Streptomyces venezuelae: one gene and its partner. The protein of the gene in region 1 interacts with the protein of each later gene in a pairwise test. Links are inferred from orthologs where the notes say so. Each region holds a gene or a part of one and is shown on either strand. Other genes may lie near its edges.

Region 1 (3,129 bases):
TACTGGTGCCCCACCTGCCAGCAGGGCCCAACCCCCTGACCGGCGCCCCAACGACACGCCCGGCCGCCCGGACACACCACCCGCAACCTGCACACCGTCAACAACAGCCATCACCCAGCCAGTTGACGCCCCATCAGATTCGGCCGTACCGTCCCCCCATGCCCGTCACGGCGTACGACCTCACCGGACGCACCGCATTCATCACCGGCGCCGCCAGCGGCATCGGGCGTGCGACGGCGCGGCTCCTCGCGGAAGCGGGTGCCGCCGTGCACTGCGCCGACCGCGACGAGCCAGGACTCCAGGAGACCGCCGCGCTCATCACGAAGGCCGGCGGCACCGCATACACGTACCCCTTGGACGTGACCGACAGGGCTCAAGTCGACCGGGCAATAGCCACAGCAGCGACACCCCGCCTCGACATCCTCGCCGCCATAGCCGGCGTCATGCACAGCAGTCCGGTCCTGGAGACCCGCGACGAAGACCTGAATCGCGTCATGGACATCAACTTCAAAGGCGTCCTGTACGCATGCCAGGCCGCCGCCCGCACGATGGTCGACGCAGGCTCCGGCGGCAGCATCATCACGATGGCGTCGGGCGCCGTCGACACAGGCGCCCCCGGCCTCCTCTGCTACGGAGCGTCAAAAGCCGCCGTCGTCCAGCTCTCGAAAACGCTGGCCACAGAGCTCGGCCCGCACGGCATCCGCGTGAATGTCGTCGCACCGGGATGGATCCGCACCCCTATGACAACATCGGAGCGCCCCGACAGCGAGAAGCAGGCGCACACCGAACACACCATGCGGCGCATGGCACCGCTCGGCCGTGTGGGCGATCCGGACGACATCGCGCACGCCGTGCTGCACCTGGCGTCGGACGCCGCGTCCTTCACGACGGGCCAGATCCTCCGCCCGAACGGCGGCGTCGCCATGCCCTGGTAGCCCGCACCCTGAGAGCGCGCCCCCGCACCCGCCCCGCCGACACGACGGCCCGTCCCCACCATGCGAGAGCCGTGCGCTCCCCCGGCCACCGCAGTTCCCCGTCGGGGCGCCGCGCGTACTGCGCGGGGTCAGCTCCCCTGGCCGCCCTCGCCTCATCCAGCGCGCGGGCCCTGGGCACGCAGTGCACGGGCAGCACGCTCAGTCCCCACCCTCCGGCGGCGACCGCTCCTTCCAGCACTCCCGCGTCGGGCGAGAAGGCGAGCCGCAGCACGCCCCACCACCAGAGCGCGCCGAGCGCCAGGAAGGGCACCCATCGTACGGCCCGCCATGTCACGGCTGTCCCGGTCACGGCTGCCACAGATGCCACCTCCCGCCCAACGCGAGATCGACGCTAAACGCCGGGGTTCACCCCATGGGAGGGCGTATCGGCGGCGCCTGGAGCGTGGCCGGGAGCGACTGCCCCGCCGCACGCTCCCGGCGCACGAACGGCCACGCCGCCTCATGGGGAGCACCCTCACGCGCCCTCACACGCGGAATCAGCTGCTCTCCGCCTGGAACATCCAGTGGTGCTTCTCCAGGTCGGCCGTGATGCCGATGAAGATGTCCTGGCTGACCGGGTCGGCCTCGCCCGTCGCCTCGACACGCTGACGCATCCGCGTGATCACCGCGCCGAGCGCGTCCACGAGCGTCCCGACCGCGTCCACGTCCTTGACCCAGCCCTCGGGGACCTTCCCGATGCCACTGCTCTGGGACACGGTCGCCGCGCGCCCGTCCGGCGAGACACCCAGCGTGGAGGCACGCTCCGCGACGGTGTCCGAGTGCTGCCTGGCGGTGTCCACGACCTCGTCGAGCTGCAGGTGCACGGAGCGGAAGCGCGGGCCGACCACGTTCCAGTGGATCTGCTTGGCGACCAGCGACAGGTCGACCAGGTCCACGAGCGCACCCTGCAGTGCCTCCGAGACCGTCTTGAGATCCGCATCGGACAGCGGGCTCTTCACGACGTACATCTGTCTCCTCCAACACACGAGCGAATGAGGTAAATCCCCACCAACCATGACACAAAATAGCCAAATAGGTCGATTTGCGAACAGCTGCCCCAACCATCCGGTACCAGACCATCCGGTAGCGGGGCCAGGTGGGCTCACCTCAACAAACGAAAGCCCCGACCGGGTACCCGGTCGGGGCTTCCACACACTTCCCAGAGCTGCTCAGGAGCAGCGTCGCATCACGCCGCGACGACGTCGACCGCCTCCGCGGGTGCCTTGATCGTGACCCGTTCCGGTGGCACGCCGGCCACGGACACGGAATTGAGCATCGAGCGAACCGGCGCACGCACCGGTTCCGGGACTGCTGCAGACTCAGCCAGCTCGGCGAGCGACAGTTCGTCGCTCACTTCACGCATGAGCTCGGACATCCGTACGTCAAGCGCGTCGCAGATCGCGGAAAGCAGCTCGGAGGAAGCCTCCTTCTGCCCCCGCTCCACCTCGGAGAGATAGCCGAGCGAGACTCGGGCGGACGAGGAGACTTCGCGCAGAGTACGGCCCTGGCGCTGGCGCTGCCGACGCAGCACGTCACCAAGCAGGCGACGGAGCAGAATCATCGGTGGCTCCCTCCTCGGACCGCGTAGCCGCATCCTTCACGCCCCACCGTACCGCCTTGCGCGGCGGCCGTGCGGGGAGCGATGTCGTGTTCACTCAGGGCTGCAAACATCAATTCCCCCCGTTCTGTTCCGTATCCTGTGCCCGCCCATTCCCGGACCGTTCTCCGGACAGCCGCTCGAGAAGCAACGTGAGCACGCTCCGTACACTCTCCATACGGATTTCCGAACGGTCACCGTTCAACCGCAGGGCGGCCACTTTCCCACGCGCTCCGCCATCGGCGTAACCGCGCATGCTTTCGAAATCCGGCCCGTCAGCAGCACTGTCAGGCCCCGCCACCGCGACGTACACGGTGCCGACCGGCTGCCCATCCTGCGGTTCCGGACCGGCGACCCCGGTCGTGGCGATGCCCCAGTCCGCGCCGAGAAACCGGCGCACACCGTCCGCCATCTGCCGGGCGACCTCGGGATCCACGGCCCCGCGCTCGTCCAGCAGAGTGCCGTCGACCCCGAGCACGTCCCGCTTCAGCTCCGTGGCGTACGCGGTGACCGACCCCCGGAAGACCTTCGAGGCGCCCGGCACCGACGTGATCTCGG
Region 2 (3,206 bases), 3.1 Mb from region 1 along the record:
CCAGCTCGCCGAAGAGCTTCACGGAGATGAGGTTCGCGCCGTACAGGATGACGGTGAAGACGAGCGCGTAGGCCCATTGCGGGAACGAGTCGTGGGTCCAGTACTGCATGTACTGGGCGGCCGCGGTGACTTCGGTGATGCCGGTGACGACCCAGAAGAGCCAGTACGTCCAGCCGGTCACGAATCCGAAGAACGGGCCCATGAACTCGCGTGCGTACTCCGAGAAGGAGCCGGACACGGGCCGGTACATGAGGAGCTCGCCGAGCGCCCGCATGATGAAGAAGATGACGAGTCCCGCGATGGCGTACGCCAGGATGAGGCTCGGTCCGGCCTTGTGGATGGCCTTGCCCGCGCCGAGGAACAGGCCGGTGCCGATGGCACCGCCGATCGCGATCATCTGGATCTGCCGGGCTCCGAGCCCGCGCTGGTATCCCTCGCCCTCGCCGGACGAGCCGTGCACGACCCCATTGCCGTCGTGCCCGTCGTGGTGCTTGTCGACCTGCACTGAGGTCATGGTGACGCCTTTCTCCATGCTGATCCGCGCCCGCACATCTGCGTTGTGGCTGCGGATCAGGTCCTGATCCCCCCGGATATGGATGGAGTGCTACCGGCGGTCCGCCGGCTGAAGCGCCCCCGGTGACATGGGTGGCGTCACCGAGCGGTCGTGAAGATTTATCACGGGGGCAACAGTGAGGGAATGAGCCACCTGTGGCGCACACCACAGGAAGAAGCGGACAAAGCACCCTTGACAGAGCAAAGCAGGGCAATGAAGTGACGGGATCGTTATCCGGATTTGAGGCTCCGCTGAGCGAACAGCACCCCGAATCCCCGAAACCTGTCCACTACAACAAATTTTGCTGCATTCTGCATGAACTTCTGCCCGGAATCAGTCCAGCAACGTCCCGACCAGCGTCTCCTGCAGTCCGCCGAGCCAGAGATAGGCCATCACCATCGGCTTGCGGGGGTCGGAATCCGGCAGGTGGTAGAGCAGATCGGCGTCGTCCTCGTCGCTGACCTCGAGGCGCGTGCCGATCGCGAGCCGGAGGTCGTTGAGGGCGCCGAGCCACTGCTGGGACTCCTCGACCGACAGTTTCAGGACAGCTCCGCCCTCGCCCGACGCCGTCATCGAGTCGAGCGAACGGATGACGACGAGGGCGTCGTCGCGCTTCTTGGCCCGCAGGTCGTTCTCCGTGAAGCGCCGGAATTCCGCCGAATACGCCCGGAGTTCGTCGGCGTCGCCCGCGCTGTCCTCACCCCCCGGACCGCCGTACGCGTCGGGCAGCAGGCGCCGCATCACCGGATCGGCGGGCGGCTCGCTCGGCCCATCGGCGAAGAGCTCGGCGAGCGGGTCGTCGGAGACCTCGCCGCCGGGACCCGGCCCGATCAGCTCCAGGAGCTGCACGGCGAGGGAGCGGATGATCGAGATCTCGACCTCGTCGAGCGCGACGGCGGCGCCACCGCCGGGGATCGCTTCGAATTGTCCTGGCATCAGATGCGTCGCTACTTCCGGTCCGCTGCTTCCGGTCCGCTACTTGCGGTCCTGCTGAAGGGTGGCCCACAGCCCGTATCCGTGCATGGCCTGCACGTCGCGCTCCATCTCCTCGCGGCTGCCGGTGGAGACGACCGCGCGGCCCTTCTCGTGGACGTCCATCATCAGCTTCGTGGCCTTCTCCTTCGAGTACCCGAAGTAGGACTGGAACACATACGTCACGTAACTCATCAAATTGACCGGGTCGTTGTGCACGAGGGTGATCCAGGGGACGTCCGGCTCGGGAACGACGAGCGTCTCTTCGGCCGATTCCGGGCGGGTGATCTCTGCGGGAGCCGTACTCACACGCCCCATGCTGCCACTCCGAGAGGGGCCTCGCACAAATGGCCTCCCGCGCGTCCACAGAAATCGTCAGAGTGACGAGATTGGGGGTAGCATCCTTCACATGAACACAGCGGACCTTGGCCTGCCGGTGGATGTTCCCTCGACAGCGCTCTTCACGGACCAGTACGAGCTGACGATGCTGCAGGCCGCGCTGCGGGCCGGCACCGGCGACCGGCGCTCCGTCTTCGAGGTCTTCACCCGCAGACTCCCCGAGGGGCGGCGCTACGGAGTGGTGGCCGGAACCGGCCGCGTCCTGGACGCCGTGGAGAACTTCCGCTTCGACGCCGGCGTCCTCGGCTTCCTGCGCGAGCGGAACATCGTCGACGAGGCGACCCTCGAATGGCTCTCCGGCTACCGCTTCAGCGGCGACATCTGGGGCTACCCCGAGGGCGAGGTCTACTTCCCCGGCTCGCCCATCCTGCGGGTCGAGGGGTCCTTCGCGGAGTGCGTGCTCCTGGAGACGGTGATCCTCTCCATCCTCAACCACGACTCGGCCATCGCGGCCGCCGCCTCCCGCATGTCCTCGGCCGCCGGTGACCGTCCGCTGATCGAGATGGGCGCCCGCCGCACCCACGAGCTGGCGGCCGTCGCGGCCTCCCGCGCCGCGTACGTGGGCGGCTTCGCGACCACCTCCGACCTGGCGGCCGGCTTCCGCTACGGCATCCCCACCGTCGGCACCAGCGCCCACGCCTTCACCCTGCTGCACGACAACGAGCGCGACGCGTTCCGGGCCCAGGTCGACTCGCTCGGCCGCGGCACGACGCTGCTCGTCGACACGTACGACGTCACCGAGGCCGTCCGCATGGCCGTCGAGGTCGCGGGGCCCGAGCTCGGCGCGGTGCGCATCGACTCCGGCGACCTGCTGCTCGTCGCCCACCGGGTGCGCCAGCAGCTCGACGACCTCGGGGCGACCGAGACGAAGATCGTCGTCACGTCCGACCTCGACGAGTACGCCATCGCCTCGCTCGCGGCGGCGCCCGTGGACGCGTACGGCGTGGGCACGCAGCTCGTCACGGGCTCCGGGCACCCCACCGCGTCCATGGTCTACAAGCTCGTGGCCCGCGCGCACTCGGCGGACCCGCAGGCACCCCTGGAGCCGGTGGCGAAGAAGTCGCTCGGCGCGAAGTCGTCCATGGGCGGCCGCAAGTGGGCCGCGCGCAGGACCGATCAGTACGGGGTGGCCGAGGCGGAGGTCGTCGGCACGGGCGCCGTGCCCACGGAGCTCACCGACCGGCAGCTCCAGGTCGAGCTGGTCAAGGGCGGCGAGGTGCTCTCCCGCGAGCCCCTCGACGCGGTCCGCGACCGGCACGCGGCGGCGCGCGCGGGGCTGCCG

The links.
Region 2: the proteins of DEJ49_RS27240 (region 1) and clpS interact in binary tests that used the Escherichia coli proteins (3 or more experiments, as listed by UniProt). The link is inferred for Streptomyces venezuelae from one-to-one orthologs.

What each region holds. Positions count from the first base shown.
Region 1 is NZ_CP029191.1:6,017,723-6,020,851, reverse strand. Bases 208-3,024 are described here. They hold DEJ49_RS27240 (Dps family protein), read right to left. Parts: upstream 1,943-3,024; coding sequence 1,472-1,942; downstream 208-1,471. Other genes in these bases: DEJ49_RS27230 (CinA family protein), read right to left, coding at 2,645-3,024; DEJ49_RS27235 (helix-turn-helix domain-containing protein), read right to left, coding at 2,161-2,535; DEJ49_RS36525 (hypothetical protein), read right to left, coding at 883-1,269; DEJ49_RS27250 (SDR family NAD(P)-dependent oxidoreductase), read left to right, coding at 208-935. Also shown: DEJ49_RS27255 (Fpg/Nei family DNA glycosylase), read left to right, coding at 1-39; more of DEJ49_RS27250, read left to right, coding at 159-207; more of DEJ49_RS27230, read right to left, coding at 3,025-3,129.
Region 2 is NZ_CP029191.1:2,952,349-2,955,554, forward strand. Bases 187-3,080 are described here. They hold clpS (ATP-dependent Clp protease adapter ClpS), read right to left. Parts: upstream 1,844-3,080; coding sequence 1,529-1,843; downstream 187-1,528. Other genes in these bases: DEJ49_RS13225 (amino acid permease), read right to left, coding at 187-514; DEJ49_RS13230 (DUF2017 domain-containing protein), read right to left, coding at 887-1,489; DEJ49_RS13240 (nicotinate phosphoribosyltransferase), read left to right, coding at 1,935-3,080. In the rest of the region: more of DEJ49_RS13225, read right to left, coding at 1-186; more of DEJ49_RS13240, read left to right, coding at 3,081-3,206. UniProt on the Escherichia coli protein: Involved in the modulation of the specificity of the ClpAP-mediated ATP-dependent protein degradation.